2 regions of the Comamonas sp. HJ-2 genome follow, and region 1 is predicted to be linked to the other one. Evidence: predicted binding sites of a transcription regulator. Region 1 holds the regulator's gene; the other holds the start of a gene.
The links. The regulator FNR, encoded in region 1, switches genes on or off when oxygen is low (the NO sensors DNR and NnrR bind a similar motif). The targets are predictions, from matches to a motif close to TTGATNNNNATCAA.
Positions count from the first base shown of each region.

Region 2: ACWGXF_RS15750 (DUF2189 domain-containing protein) is a predicted target of FNR. The motif match lies at 4,378-4,391, and genes of this name have one in related genera.

Region 1 is NZ_JBSIFD010000014.1:169,356-176,723, forward strand. Features, by position in the region: gene ccoG (cytochrome c oxidase accessory protein CcoG) at 1-622, shown strand, start outside; gene ACWGXF_RS13590 (FixH family protein) at 749-1,054, shown strand; gene ACWGXF_RS13595 (hypothetical protein) at 1,312-1,575, shown strand; gene fnr (fumarate/nitrate reduction transcriptional regulator Fnr) at 1,639-2,361, opposite strand; gene hemN (oxygen-independent coproporphyrinogen III oxidase) at 2,630-4,012, shown strand; gene ACWGXF_RS13610 (sulfite exporter TauE/SafE family protein) at 4,016-4,729, shown strand; partial or broken gene ACWGXF_RS13615 (DUF3391 domain-containing protein) at 4,840-5,079, shown strand; gene ACWGXF_RS13620 (HD-GYP domain-containing protein) at 5,119-6,084, shown strand; gene ACWGXF_RS13625 (sensor domain-containing protein) at 6,081-7,368, shown strand, end outside.
Region 2 is NZ_JBSIFD010000018.1:57,035-64,402, reverse strand. Features, by position in the region: gene ACWGXF_RS15770 (patatin-like phospholipase family protein) at 1-788, opposite strand, end outside; gene ACWGXF_RS15765 (MFS transporter) at 1,064-2,329, shown strand; gene ACWGXF_RS15760 (BON domain-containing protein) at 2,506-3,015, shown strand; gene ACWGXF_RS15755 (PLP-dependent transferase) at 3,100-4,323, shown strand; gene ACWGXF_RS15750 (DUF2189 domain-containing protein) at 4,546-5,343, shown strand; gene ACWGXF_RS15745 (hypothetical protein) at 5,365-5,583, shown strand; gene ACWGXF_RS15740 (arylesterase) at 5,601-6,332, opposite strand; gene ACWGXF_RS15735 (ABC transporter ATP-binding protein) at 6,331-7,011, shown strand; gene sstT (serine/threonine transporter SstT) at 7,112-7,368, opposite strand, start outside.

The DNA.
Region 1 (7,368 bases):
CATAGATTGCAAGCTTTGCGTTCAGGTCTGCCCCGTGGGCATCGATATCCGCAAAGGGTTGCAGTACGAATGCATCGGCTGCGGTCTGTGCATCGATGCCTGCAACTCCGTGATGGACAAGATGGAGTATCCGCGTGGCCTGATCCGGTTGACCACTCAGAATGCCGTGGCCAAGGCCTGGAAGCAGGTGCAGGTTATTCGCCGTATTTTCCGCCCGCGTGTGCTGATCTACTCGGCCGTGCTGGTGGCCCTCAGCGCTGCCATGATCGCCAGTCTGGTGCTGCGCGAGCCGCTCAAGGTCGATGTGATTCGTGACCGTGCTGCGCTTTCGCGCATCGTGGCGGGCGGCAAGCTGGAGAACGTCTACCGTCTGCAGATCATGAACGCCACCGAGTCCGAGCAGCGCTACCGTATCAGCGCCGTGGGCCTGGAGAATCTGGAAGTCGCATCCGAGCAGGAAGTGAGCGTTGGCCCTGCAGAGACGCGCGGCATTGCGGTGCGGCTGCAGATTCCGTATGGCTCAGCAACTCCCGGCTCGCACCCCGTACACTTCAATGTGGATGCAGTGACTGCCGGAGCAGGGCGTATTTCCGAGAAGACGGTGTTCCTGGTGCCGCGTTAATGCCAGGTCTTGACGGTCTTCGTGAGCCATCACGGAGGCCGGACAAGGGCACCGCCAATCGGCAACAATTTATGCCACCCTGCCGTGTGTGCCTGGGTGGTCAGAATTTTGGAAAGAGGTTTCATCATGTCGGCAGCACAAGCCAAGGTCTCGCAAACGGCCAAGATCATCCACCCCGAGGACGGCAAGCCCTGGTGGAAGTTTGCCCATGTCTGGCTCATCATCGCCGGCCCGGTGATCGTGGTGATTGCCGGCTTTGTCACCGCATACATCGCACTGAGCAGGCCCGATCCCGTGATTGACCCTGACTACTACCGCCATGGCATGGAAATCAACCAGCGCCTGAGCGAAAGTGAAAAAAGCCTGGCACCAGCAGTCACCGGCCGCAATCATGCGGCCACACCAGCCAAGGACCATCCGCTGGATCGCTGAGCGCTCCGGCGCTTGCTCCGCCAAGGTCGCTTTTGCGGCCTTTTTTGTTGCCGATATCAAAATCAGAGCGTGTTGCGCATGTTCTGTCTAACGTTGATGTAGAAGCAAATGGTTTTTTGATATCCAGATGGCGCAGGATGCTACTGAAAAGAGAGTGGTTCAGGGTTTCCCGCCACGGTGCATGCCCGCAGTCCTGCATGAACGGTCACCACTGTTGTGCAAAATATGACCAAGCCCACAGCCCAAGGAGAATCAGGATGGATGCTCGACGCTGGATGTGGATTGTCTGGCCGGCCTTTCTGGCGGCGGCAATCATGGAGATGGTGGTTTTCGCCTTTGTGGACCCGCTGGATGTGCACTGGCTGGGCTCCCCCCTGGACTGGTCGCGCCAGGCCATCTATACGGTCGCTTTTTTTGCCTTCTGGGTCGTGACCCTGATCGGAGGTGCGATGACGGTGATGCTGGGTCGCTCCGTCAGCGATCTCAATGGCGGCATCGTTTCCGAGCCTCTGCCCGATTAATTCGCACAGACAAAAAAGCCCGCTGTCCGCGGGCTTTGTCTTGAGAGTGTCTGTCGACTCGGTTCAGTTCTGGCATTGCTGGCTGTTGACGATGCGTTTGAGCGCCTCGGTATCCAGGATGCGCAGGTGGCGCTGCTTGACTTCCACAATGCCTTCCTCTGCAAATTTGGAGAAAGTGCGGCTCACGGTCTCGAGCTTGAGGCCCAGGTAACTGCCGATTTCTTCGCGCGTCATGCGCAGCACCAGCTCCGACTTGGAAAAGCCGCGTGCCGACAGGCGCTGGACCAGGTTCAACACAAAGGCCGCCAGGCGCTCTTCGGCACGCATGCTGCCCAGCAGCAGCATCACGCCATGCTCGCGCACGATTTCGCGGCTCATGACCTTGTGCACATGGTTCTGCAGGGCAGTGACCTCGCGCGAGAGCTGCTCCAGTTTGTCAAACGGCATGACGCAAACCTCGGCGTCTTCCAGGGCCACGGCATCACAAGTGTGGTGGTCGTTGACGATGCCGTCCAGACCAATGATTTCGCCAGCCATCTGAAAGCCTGTGACCTGATCGCGTCCGTCTTCGGTGGCCACGCTGGTCTTGAAGAAGCCGGTTCGAATGGCATACAGCGAGGTGAACTCTTCGCCATTGCGAAACAGCAGCCCACCGCGCTTGACCTTGCGGCGCGTGGCCACAATCTCGTCAATGCGCTCCATTTGTTCATCGTCCAGGCCCATGGGCATGCACAGTTCACGCAGATTGCAGTTGGAGCAGGATGCTTTGATGGTCTGAAGATTCATGGGCTTTTTGCAACGGCGCAGACAGACACGGAGTGGAGAGTCGCGCTGGTCATTGACCTCGTGGTTGAAGATGAGATGGATCAAATTGTCGCAGCACTTGCCTTGAGGTCTCTTGATTTTCATCAAGGACAGGGTGATTGCCTTGGGGCACATTGCCTGTATTCGTTCAAAAACACGCGCTTTTGCCTATTTTGGGCATGATTTTCAGGATCTGATTTCCATTGAAATCTGCTCTATACAGAGTGTGGGCGCACCCTAACTCCCAGTTATGACCGCAGTCACGCCTGAGTTGCTGAGCCGCTTTGATATCCCCGGCCCACGCTACACATCGTTCCCAACAGCCGACCGTTTTGTTGAGGCTTTTGGTGCAGACGACTACATACTGGCACTCAAGCAGCGCAAGACGCATTCTGGCTCGCGCGCTTTGCCCCTGTCCGTTTATGTGCATGTGCCGTTCTGTGAGTCGCTTTGCTATTACTGCGCCTGCAACAAGATCGTGACCAAGCATCATGAGAAGGCTGCCGAGTATCTGGACTACTTGAGCCGCGAGCTGGCCATGCATACCGAGCATTGCGGCAAAGGCCAGCTCGTAAGCCAGCTGCATCTGGGCGGAGGCACACCGACCTTCTTCAGCGATGCCGAGTTGCAGCAGCTGATGGTCTTGATGCGTGAACATTTCAAGCTGGATCCCGCGGGCGAGTACTCCATCGAGGTCGATCCGCGCACCGTCAGCAACGAGCGGCTGAGAGCTCTCAAGGACATGGGGTTCAATCGCCTGAGCTTTGGCGTGCAGGACTTTGATCCCGCGGTGCAGAAAGCGGTGCACCGCGAGCAGCCCGCCGAGCAAGTCTTTTCGTTGGTGGCCGAGGCGCGCCGCCTGGGCTTTGTCTCCATCAATGTGGACCTGATCTACGGGCTGCCCAGGCAGACGCCCGAGTCTTTTGCGCGCACGCTGGCACAGGTCAATGAGCTGCGCCCCGATCGCATTGCACTGTATGCCTATGCGCATCTGCCCGAGCGCTTCAAGCCGCAAAGGCGCATCGAATCGGCAGACCTGCCCATGGGACAGGACAAGCTGAACATGCTCTCCGGCGCAATTGATGCATTCATGGATGGCGGCTATGTCTATGTAGGCATGGACCACTTTGCGCTGCCTGACGACTCTTTGGCCATTGCCAAGCGCCAGGGGCGCCTGCATCGCAACTTTCAGGGCTACAGCACCCAGCCTGATTGCGACCTGATTGCACTGGGCGTATCGGCTATCGGCAAGGTGGGCGCGACCTACAGCCAGAACGTCAAGACTCTTGAAGAGTATTACGATGCCGTCGATGGCGGCATGCTGCCCGTGCAGCGCGGACTGGCGCTTTCACGTGACGATCTGGTGCGCAGAGCCGTCATCATGTCCATCATGTGCCAGGGTTCCGTCCTGTATGAGCCCATGGAGCAGGCCTGGCTTATCAATTTCCGCGAGTACTTCGCTGCGGAGCTGGATGCGCTGGCAGAGATGCAGCGCAACGGCTTGGTCGAGCTGTCCGCAGAGGGCTTCAAGGTCACTGGCCTGGGCTGGTTTTTTGTGCGCGGAGTAGCCATGCTGTTTGACCGATATTTGCAGGCCGACCGGAACCGCGCCCGCTTTTCGCGCATCATCTAGCGCATGTTGTTTTCGCTGGTCTGGACTGCTTTGATCATGGGGCTCGTGGGTGGGCCCCATTGTCTTGTGATGTGCGCTGCCCCCTGCAGCGTGGTCACAGCAGCGAAGCCTGTCGGCGGCGGGCAGCCAGTTGTCGTGCTCGGCCTGCAAAAACGCCAATGGCTGCGTACCAGCCTGTTTCATCTGGGGCGCATCGCTGCCTATGCCCTGCTGGGCGGGATCGCGGCCGTGGCCATGGAAAGTCTGGCCTGGCTGACCAGTCAGACAACGGCATTGCAGAGACTTTGGACGCTGATGCATGTGGCGGTCATGGCCTGGGGACTGGCCATGGTGGTGCAGGCGCGGCAGCCAGCCTGGCTGGAGCGGGCGGGGCGTTCCGTCTGGGCCAGGGTTCAGCCCTGGGTCACCGCGCCGGGCGGCAGTCTGGCAGCAGGCTTTGCCTGGGCACTGATGCCTTGTGGTTTGCTGTATTCGGCGGTGTTGGTGGCGGCCTTGAGTGGCGGCGCCTGGCGAGGTGCTTTGTCCATGGCAGCCTTTGCCGTTGGTGGTGCACTGTGGCTGCTGGCGGGTCCCTGGCTGTGGCAACTGGGACAGTCGCATGTCAATGCATTGCGGGCCAGGTGGGGCACCAGAGTTGCAGGTCTGATGCTGATTGGCGTTGCGAGTTGGGCTTTGTGGATGGACCTGGTCTACAAACCCAGCCTTTGGTGCCGATAAGTCACACAAGAGGGGATTGTTGATGCTGTTTGCATCCCAACAGACCCTAGTCATGCTTGAGCAGTCATGGAACTGCGGAATAATGTCTTATCTTGTGTGTAGCGCTCAAAGTGAATCGTTTCGTTGCTATTGATATCGGACAACTGCGTATCGGCATGTATGTCCATCTGGAGACCGGCTGGTTGCGCCATCCGTTTCCCGTCAGCAGCTTCAAGATTGTCAATGACGAGCAGTTGCAGACACTCAGGACCCTGAGGCTCAAGGCAGTCCAGGTCGATCTATCGAGAAGCGATCTGGAAGCTGCGGCAGCGCCTCCGGCCGCAGACCCTCAACCCGCTCCTGCCTCACCCGAGAATGATGCGCATGCATGGCGCAACAGTATTTTGGGCGTGCAGTCCAGGTTTCTGGGCGCGGTTTCCGTATTTGATGATGTGCAGGCCTTGTTGCCAGCCAACCCCGAGAAGGCGAGGACAACGACGGATATGCTGGTTGCACAGCAAGTCGTCAAACTGGCGCAGGCTCGTGATCTGAGTTTGCATCTGCTCGCGGATACGGGGGGCGCCACCTTTGGCGTTCATGGTGTCAACGTCTCCGTGCTGAGCCTGTTGCTGGGTAAGACGCTGGGCCTGTGCGATGACGTATTGAAGGATCTGGGCACGGCAGCCCTGTTGCATGACATCGGCAAGCCGGGGCTTGAGATTTCCGCATCGGCCAATGCACTGAATCAGGGCACGGGCCGCACGCCTCTGCGAGAGACCGTGTATGCGCGTCATGTCGGGGAGTCGGTGGCATTGGCTCTATCCATGGGCTATCCTCCTTCCGTCACGACGGCCATCGCCCAGCATCATGAATGGGCCGATGGGTCAGGCTTTCCACTTGGCTTGCTGGCCGAAGATATGGACATTGCCGGACAGATCCTGGCGCTGGTCAATAATTTTGAGCGCTTGTGCAATCTGCCATTGCAAGGCAACGAAATGACGCCTCATGAAGCCATGGCTGCACTGTACGGACAGTATCGCCAGCGATATGCGCCCGATGTGCTCAAGGCATTCGTGCAGACCTTGGGGGTCTATCCGCCGGGCTCTTTGGTGGAACTAAGCGATGGGCGGATGGGCGTGGTGGTGTCTGTCAACACCAGCCAGTCGCTCAAGCCGAAGGTGCTGACCTATGACACGCAGGCGCCGCAGAAGCTGCGGTTCGTAGATTTGCTTGAATATGTGGGTTTGGGTATTCGCCGGGGCTTGACGCGAAATCAGCTTTCTCGAAATGCGTTAGAAGCTTTACAGCCGCAAAGGCGTCTTTGCTACTTTTTTGACAGTTCTGCAGCACCTGCTGCCGAGAAAGACCTCGCGTGACTTTGCAGCAGAGTTTTCTGATTGACCCTCTGCTTGCCTCCATGCTCGATGGTTTGCAGGAGGCGGTCTGGCTGCTGGATGCGCAGACATTGCGTGTCGTGCATGCCAATGCAGCCAGTATGCAGCTCACGGGCTACACGCCCGAGCAGGCGCAGGAGCAGTATGTCGATGTGCTGTGCGCCTCCCTGGTGCAAAAGGCGTTCTGGCAGGATGCCTCAAACTGGGTGGGTGGGGCGAAATTTCTCACAGAAATCTGTACAGCCAATGGTTCATTGACAGCTGTGGAGATGGGGGTGGGCTCCATCGCCCTCAATCCACGCTGGTTGATGCTAACCATGCTCGACCGCAGCGAGCAGTTGCGGCACGAGAGCGAACTGGACATGCTGCTTGCAGAGTTGCGGGCGACGCTTGAGTCCGCTGCAGATGGCATGCTGGTCTGTGATCTGCGCGGCGGCATTCGTGCATTCAATCACCGTTTCGCGGAGCTGTGGCAACTACCCGAACCACTGCTCGTGCAGCGAGATGATGCGGCCGTCTTTGCCCATTTGGAAGCGCAGACCATCAGCAGCGAGAGTCAGTTCACTCTTCTACAGGATGCGCAGGACCTGTCGGCTCCTGAAACCTCGGAGGTACTGCAGCTGCTCAGTGGCAGGGTTCTGGAGCGCCGCTCCGTGCCTCAGCTCAGTCGCGGTGTGGCGATAGGGCGTATCTACTCCTATCGAGACATCACGGTGGAATCCAGCTCGGCGACAGAACTGCGTCTGGCTGCAAGAGTGTTCGAGTCCAGCCTGGACGGTATATTCATTGCCGATGCCAATGGTGTCATCGTTCAGGTCAACCCGGCTGGCGGGCAGTTGCTGCATGGCAAGGCGGTGCTGGGGCTCGCTGCCTGGACTCTGTTCGAGTCCGAGGGAGGGCCTGTGTCCGACCTGCTGGAGCTGGCCGCTGCGCGCTGGGATGTGGGCAGCTTCTGGGAGGGCAATCTTTGGCTCAAGCAGAGTGAAGGTCAGCGCTGCGCGGTCTGGCTGTCCTGGGTGGCATTGCGTGACGGCTATGGGCGCCTGGTACAAAGCATTGGCTTTATGCGCGACATGACCATGCAGCGCAGTGCCCAAAAGCAGATTGAGCAGCTGGCTTACAGTGATGCCTTGACAGGGCTGCCCAATCGCCTGAGTTTGAGCCGTCACGTGCAAGCTGCCATCACGGCGGCGCGCTTCACACAGCAGCCCTTCAGCATTCTGTTTCTGGATCTGGACCGTTTCAAGATCATCAACGATTCACTGG
Region 2 (7,368 bases), on a different contig from region 1:
TCCAGCACCTTGGGACGAATGATGATGTCGGCACGCGCCAACTCGGCCTGGCCCAGCTTCTGACCCATGATGGCAATCGACTGATTGAGCGCTCCCAGCATATTGGCAGGGGTCTTGCCGCTGGCCTTGTTGGAGATGTCCACGGCGATCACGATGTCGGCCCCCAGATTGCGCACGGCATCCACCGGCACGGGGCTGACAATGCCGCCGTCCACATAGTGGTGCCTGCCGATGGTGACGGGCTGGAACACGCCCGGCACGCTGCTGGAGGCACGCACGGCCTGGCCTACATTGCCACGTGCGAACACGGTGCGTTCACCGTCTTCCAGGCGCGTGGAAACCGCAACAAAAGGCTTGGCCATCTGCTCCAGCGGTTTGCGGCGGACTTGTTCATTCACATAGTCCTCAAGCTTCTGGCCCAGCACCAGGCCGCCCGCAGACAGCTGCAGGTCGCGGATCTTGGCTTCGTCCAGCGCCACGGCTTTTTCCTGCAGCTCAAATGCGTTCATGCCGCTTGCATAGAGCGCACCCACCACGCTGCCGGCGCTGGTGCCTGCCACGAACGAGGGCGTGAGGCCATTGGCCTCGAGCATCTTGATGACGCCGATATGGGCAAAGCCCTTGGCCGCACCGCCGCCCAGCGCCAGGCCGATCTTGATCGGAGGGGCTGATGCGGTGGTCGAGGGGGCCTCAGGAGTCGCAGCGGGGCTGGGGGGATTGCTGCCGCAGGCGGCAAGGCCAAGCAGACTCAAACAGACCAAGGGGCGCAAAAAAGCATTCAGGCACATGCCGGGAAATCCTGCTGTCATTAGGGCGCAAAGTATAGCGACGGGTGTTTGAACCATTGACGTACTGGTTTTGATCGTCAAAAAGCATAGCTTCCTGTGCTTGATAGCAAATAGTTTGGGGCATGTATCCTTTGTTTGGCCTATGCGTGCCGATGCGGCTTTGCAGACAATGTTCTCATCACAAGCATGTGGCTGGCCCGCTCTGACGGCGCGGCAGGACCAACGACTGTCCGCTCTGTCCCTGTCGCAGGCCCGGCCCGATCAAGAGGCAGCAAATGTCGCAAAGCAATACATGGCAGGCCGGCGCCACAATGGCACAGGCCTCGGTCTGGTGGGTGGGCTTCGGCCTGGTGGTGGGTGTGCTGGGGGCGGCGCTGATCAGTCCCCTGTATGCGCTCTATCAGCAAGCCTGGCAGTTGCGGCCCAGCGATATCTCGCTGATCTATGTGCTCTATATGTGCGGTGGCCTGTGCGCCCTGCTGTTTCTGGGGCGTCTGCCCGACCGCATCGGCTTTCAGCGCGTGATGCTGTGTTTCCTGTGTCTGACGCTGGCAGGCACCCTGATCTCCATGCTGGCCTGGAATCTGCCCAGCCTGATCGTCGGGCGCTTTGTGGTGGGGCTGTCCTCAAGCCTCATCACCATCAGCGCCACCACGGGGCTGACACTGCTGGCTGCCAGCGCAAGCACCGGTCTGCAGCCGCAGCGCGTGGCCATGGTGGCCAGCTTTCTCAATGTGCTGGGCTTTGGTCTGGGGCCCTTGATCGGTGGCGTGGCGGGGCAGTGGCTGCCTCAGCCCTTGACGACGGCCTATCTGGTGCCGCTGGTGCTGGGCTGCATCGGTGTGGCGGGCGTTGTCACGCTCAAGCTGCCGGAGTCGGTGCAGCGGGATGCGGGTCAACTGGGGCAGGCCCCGGGTCGCCTGCACTGGCGGGACTGTCTGCCGCGGCTGACCTGGCCTGTGCACGAGGATTCCCTGGCCTTTGCACTGACCTGTGGCTACCCGTTCGTGGCGTTTGGCGTATTCGGGCTGTATGCCTCGATGGCGCCGCTGTTTCTACAGCAGATGATTCCCTGGAGCGGCCCGGTGGTCAGCGGTACGGCCATTGCGGTGATTTTGCTTGTCTCTGCAGGCATTCAACTGGTGGCTGCCAGCCTGCCGCTGCACCGCTGCGGTTTTGCCGGCATGGCGCTGCTGGTGCTCAGCAACGGCATGCTGTTGCTGAATCTGCAGATGCGCTCGACGCTGCTGTTCATCTTGGGCGTGTGTTTGACTGCACTGGGGCATGGCATGTGCATGCTGGCCGGCATGACCATGGTGGGCCGTCTTGCCAGACCCGACAACCGGGCAGGTATGTTGTCTACCTATCAGACCATCGGTTTGCTGGGCTCCATGCTGCCCATGATGGCAGTGGGCTGGATTGCAGACCACTGGAGCGTCCAGCTGGCCGTGAGCCTGTTTGCCTGCTTTGTCATGCTGTTGGCTACCCTGCTGGGCTTGGCATTTGCACGCCATCCGCGCATGCAAGAGGTTGCGGATTAGCGCATGGCTTGCATAGAGTTTCTGTAAATCACAGAAGAAAACATTTATTAATCAAATGTCACAGATTCGGACAAATTTGTCCTACAGGGATGCGGGAAAAGTTCGTATCCGAGCCAAAATGGTGGTTCGTTACAGTTGACCGTCATGTTTTTGCAAGCATTAAGGGAGAAATCGATATGACCACTATGTTCAAGCGTTCCGCTCAAGTTCTGGCCATTACCGCCTTGGCCTTTGGCTTGGCTGCCTGCGGCAAGTCCGACGACAACAAGACCGCTGGGCAGAAGCTCGATTCCGCCATTTCCCAGACCGAGAAGGCTGCGGAAAATGCTGGCAGCAAGATTGAAGAAGGTACGGCCAAGGCCGGCGATGCAGCTGCCGATGCATTGGCCAAGGCTGGTGAAGCTACCGGTGCCGCCATGGAAAAGGCTGGCAACAAGATGGAAGAAGGCGCTGCCAAGGCGGGTGCTGCCCTCGATGACGCCGGCATTACCGCTGCCGTCAAGACCGATTTGATCAAGGCTCCGGAAATCAGCGCTCTGCAGATCAATGTGGACACCAAGGGCGGCGCAGTGACCCTGACCGGCACCGTGCCCAGCGAAGCCGTCAAGACCCAGGCCGGCGAGATCGCCAAGGCTGCCAAGGGCGTGACCTCGGTCAACAACAACCTGACCGTGAAGGCTGGCTGATCCCCCTAGGTCGCCACCTCGCATGAAGCCAGAGCGCGCAAGCCCTCTGGCTTTTTTGTGGCTGCATGGCACTAAGATCAGGGCATGACCCAAGCCGACCACAAGCTATCCACCCATCTGATCCATCATCCCTACAAGCCACCGACGGACTTCGAAGGCCCTCAGCTTGCCGTGCACAAGGCCTCGACCGTGTACTTCGAGAATGTGCAGGCCATGCGCGAGCGCCGCTGGCTGGACAAGAGCAGCTACACCTACGGTCTGCATGGCACGCCCACGACCTATGCCCTGGAAGAACGTCTGGCCTCGCTGGAAGGTGGTCTGCAATGCCTGCTGGTACCCAGCGGCCTGGCCGCGATTGCCACGGTGTCGCTGGCGCTGCTCAGGACGGGCGACGAGGTGCTGGTGCCCGACAACGTATACGGTCCCAACAAGACGCTGACCGAGGGCGAGCTGGCTCATTTCGGCATTCGCCATCAGTACTACGACCCCATGTGCGTCGAAGACCTGGCAGCCAAGATCACGCCGGCCACCAAGCTGGTCTGGCTGGAGGCTCCTGGCTCGGTAACCATGGAGTTCCCCGATCTTGTCGAGCAGGTGCGCCTGTGCCGGGCCAGGGGAGTGACCATGGTGCTGGACAACACCTGGGGCGCGGGTCTGGCTTTCCGTCCCTTCGACCTGCTGGGCGATGGCAGCCTGGGCGTCGATGTCACGGTCCATGCCCTGACCAAATACCCCAGCGGCGGCGGTGATGTGCTGATGGGCAGCATCATCACGCGCAACCAGCCCCTGCATATGCGCATCAAGCTCGCGCACATGCGCCTGGGCCTGGGCGTGAGCGGCAACGACGCCGAAGCCGTGCTGCGCAGCCTGCCCAGCATCGGCCTGCGCTATCACGCGCAGGATCGCTCGGCACGCCAGTTGGCGCAGTGGCTGGCCACCCAGAGTGCCGTGGCGCAGGTGCTGCACCCCGCCATGCCTGATGCCCCGGGCCATGCTTGCTGGAAGCAGCTGTGCGGACAAGGGCAGGGCCAGGATGGCGTAGCCGCCGGTCTGTTCAGCGTGGTCATCGACGAGCGCTTCGACCAGGCGGCCGTCGATCGCTTCTGCGACAGCCTGCGCCTGTTCAAGCTGGGCTACAGCTGGGGTGGGCCTGTGAGTCTGGTCGTGCCCTATGAGCTGCCCGAGATGCGCAGCCGTGCCACACCCCACATCAAGGCGGGCACCGTGGTGCGCTTTGCCATCGGCCTCGAAGATACTAGCGATCTGCAGGCCGACCTGGCCCAGGCCCTGCTCAGGGCCTTTGGTTGAAGCTATTAAATAGGAGCTGGCAGCGCTTGTCGAGAAGCGATTTCAATGCTTTTATTGACTGAAGTCAATAAAGGCTGGGCGCTATAAGCTCTTGTTTTCATAGTGAAAACGCGGAGGCCGGCATGCGGGCTTTCCGCAATGCAGATTCGAGGTTGAGCGGGTAACTTGTTCCTGTCAGCTGCCGCCACCGAGGCGCGGTACGGGCGACAAGGAGGGTCTCGCATGCAAGCTTCCCCTGTTTCCGAGGTCAAGGCCGAGTCCGGCAATCTGCAGATTCTGCAACTGCGCTGGAGCGAGCCCTGGCAATGGCTGCTGCTGGGCCTTAGCGATGTGCGGCGCGCTCCAATGATTGCGCTGTTCTACGGCCTGTGTTTCTGGGGCATGGCGCGTCTGATGGCCTGGGTGTTTCGCTCCAGCCCCGAATATCTGATGTCCATGGCCAGCGGCTGTCTGCTGGTAGGCCCCTTCCTGGCCATGGGCCTGTACTACGTCAGCAAGCAACTGGAGCAGGGCAAGCCCGTGCTGCTGTCGGAGTCGTTGACCTGCTGGGACAAGCATCTGGCCAGCATGGGCATGCTGGTCATGGTGCTGATGGTGCTGGAGATGCTCTGGGGGCGCGCCGCCATGGTGGTGTTCGCCATTTCGTTCGATACCGGCATGCCCAGTACGGCAACCCTGCTGCAGACCCTGCTGCGGCCCGAGAACTGGGAGTTCCTGCTGGGCTACACCGCGGTTGGCGGGATATTTGCTGCCTTGGTGTTTGCCAGCATGGTGGTTTCACTGCCCGCCATTCTCGATCTGGATACCGATGCCTTGACGGCCTGCATCACCAGCATGCGCGTGGTGGGGGCCAACACGGGTGTGATGCTGCTGTGGGGGCTGATCATCACCGTGTTGATCGCGGTCTCGCTGCTCTTCTACAGTGCTGGTCTGATCGTCATCGGGCCGCTGCTGGGTTGCACCAGCTGGCATGCCTATAAAGCCAGCGTCCGCGCCGAAAGCAAGGAGAACCCTGCTTGAGGTGCAATGAGGGGGGATGTCATGGAGTTCTGGAACTGGTTGAAAAAAGTCTTCACGCCCCAGTCAGGCGCTTCGGGCCGCAGCACCGATTCGCAGCTGACCTGGACTTCGGCGAGCAGCCGCGAGGACGGCCGCGACGTCTTCAACGACAGCTATTTTTGCGGCTCGGGCAGCAACGAGAGTGCCTGCAGTCCGGACGGCGGCGACTCTGGCGGTGATGGCGGAGGCAGCGGCGACTGAGGCCGCGCGGCCGTCACTTATTTCAGCAATGGCCTGAGCTTGGGCCAGACATTGGCCAGCATCTGGGGCTGGGCCTGGGCATTGGGGTGAATGCGGTCGCTCTGAAACCATTGCTCGGCGTTCGCAGCATCGCCGATGCCCGACAGCAGAAACGGCACCAGCGGCAGTTTTTGCGCGTCGGCAATGCTCCTGAACATCTCGGCAAATTGCTCGGTATATGTCGCTCCATAGTTGGGCGGTACCTGCATGCCCACCAGCAGCACCTGGGCCCCGGCCTCCCTGGCGGCCTTGATCATGACTTCCAGATTCTGCTGAGTGCTCTGCAGCGCCAGGCCGCGCAATGCGTCGTTGCCGCCCAGCTCCAGAATCAGGATGCCCGGCTCATGCTGCCTGAGCAGCGACGCCAGGCGCGCTCTGCCGCCGGCCGTGGTCTCGCCGCTGATGCTGGCATTGACCACCTTGCGCGGATTCTTTTCGTCATTCATGCGCTGCTGCAGCAACTGCACCCAGCCCTTGCCGCGCGTCAGGCCGTATTCGGCGCTCAGAGAATCGCCAAGCACCAGCACCGGGCCGGGTTTCGCGCCGGGAGCGGCCTTGGCCGGCTCCTTGTTCCTGGCGGGCGATGAGGCCACTGCCGCACCGCAAGCCCCTGAAATGGCGAGCGACAGAGCAACAGCGATACAGTGACGGCGCTGCAGTGCAAAGTGCTGGTTGCGACTCTTGACGTTTTTGCTATCCAATTGATTCATGTCCACAACTCTTGCCATTCCTTTGATTGCCGTTGAGCAACTGTCCAAATCGGTGAGCGATTCCACAGGCGTGCTGGATATTTTGCGGGATATCAATCTGAGTTTCACGGCCGGCGAAACCGTTGCCATTGTGGGGGCCTCCGGCTCGGGTAAAAGCACTTTGCTGTCGATTCTGGCCGGCCTCGATACCCCCAGTCGCGGCACGGTCCGCTTGCTGGGCCAGGATCTGTTTGCACTCAGCGAGGACGACAGGGCGGCGGTGCGGGCACAGAAGATGGGCTTTGTCTTCCAGAGCTTTCAGTTGCTGGGCAATCTCACGGCGCTGGAAAACGTCATGCTGCCGCTGGAGCTGGCAGGTCAGCGCGATGCGAGAGCGCGAGCTTCGCAGATGCTGGAGCGCGTGGGCCTGGGCCAGCGTCTCAATCACTATCCCAGGCTGATGTCGGGCGGCGAGCAGCAGCGCGTGGCCCTGGCGCGTGCTTTTGTGGTGGAGCCGGCCGTGCTGCTGGCCGACGAGCCCACCGGCAGCCTGGACTTCGCCACGGGCCAGACCATCATGGAGCTGATGTTTGCGCTCAACCGCGAGCGCGGCACGACTCTGATTCTGGTGACGCATGACCGCGAGATTGCGGCGCAATGTGATCGAAGCATCACCATAGAAGCCGGGCGCTCTGTCTGAAAAACCAAAAGGCCTGTGTGATCACAGGCCTTTTTGGGGATCTGGCGCTTATCAAATAAGCGCTTGCAGCTATCAAATCAGTAGATTCTGAGTTCAAGCCTCAGATGCGCGCGACTTCCAGCCCGGCCCTGCGCTCTGCGGCGCGGCAGGCTGCCGCGGTAAACAGCACGTCGGTCGAGGAATTGAGGGCTGTCTCGGTCGAATCCTGAATCACGCCGATCACATAGCCGACACCCACCACCTGCATGGCCACATCGTTGGGAATGTTGAACAGGCTGCAGGCCAGCGGAATCAGCAGCAGCGAGCCACCGGGTACGCCCGAGGCACCGCAGGCACAGACCGCAGAGACCACGCACA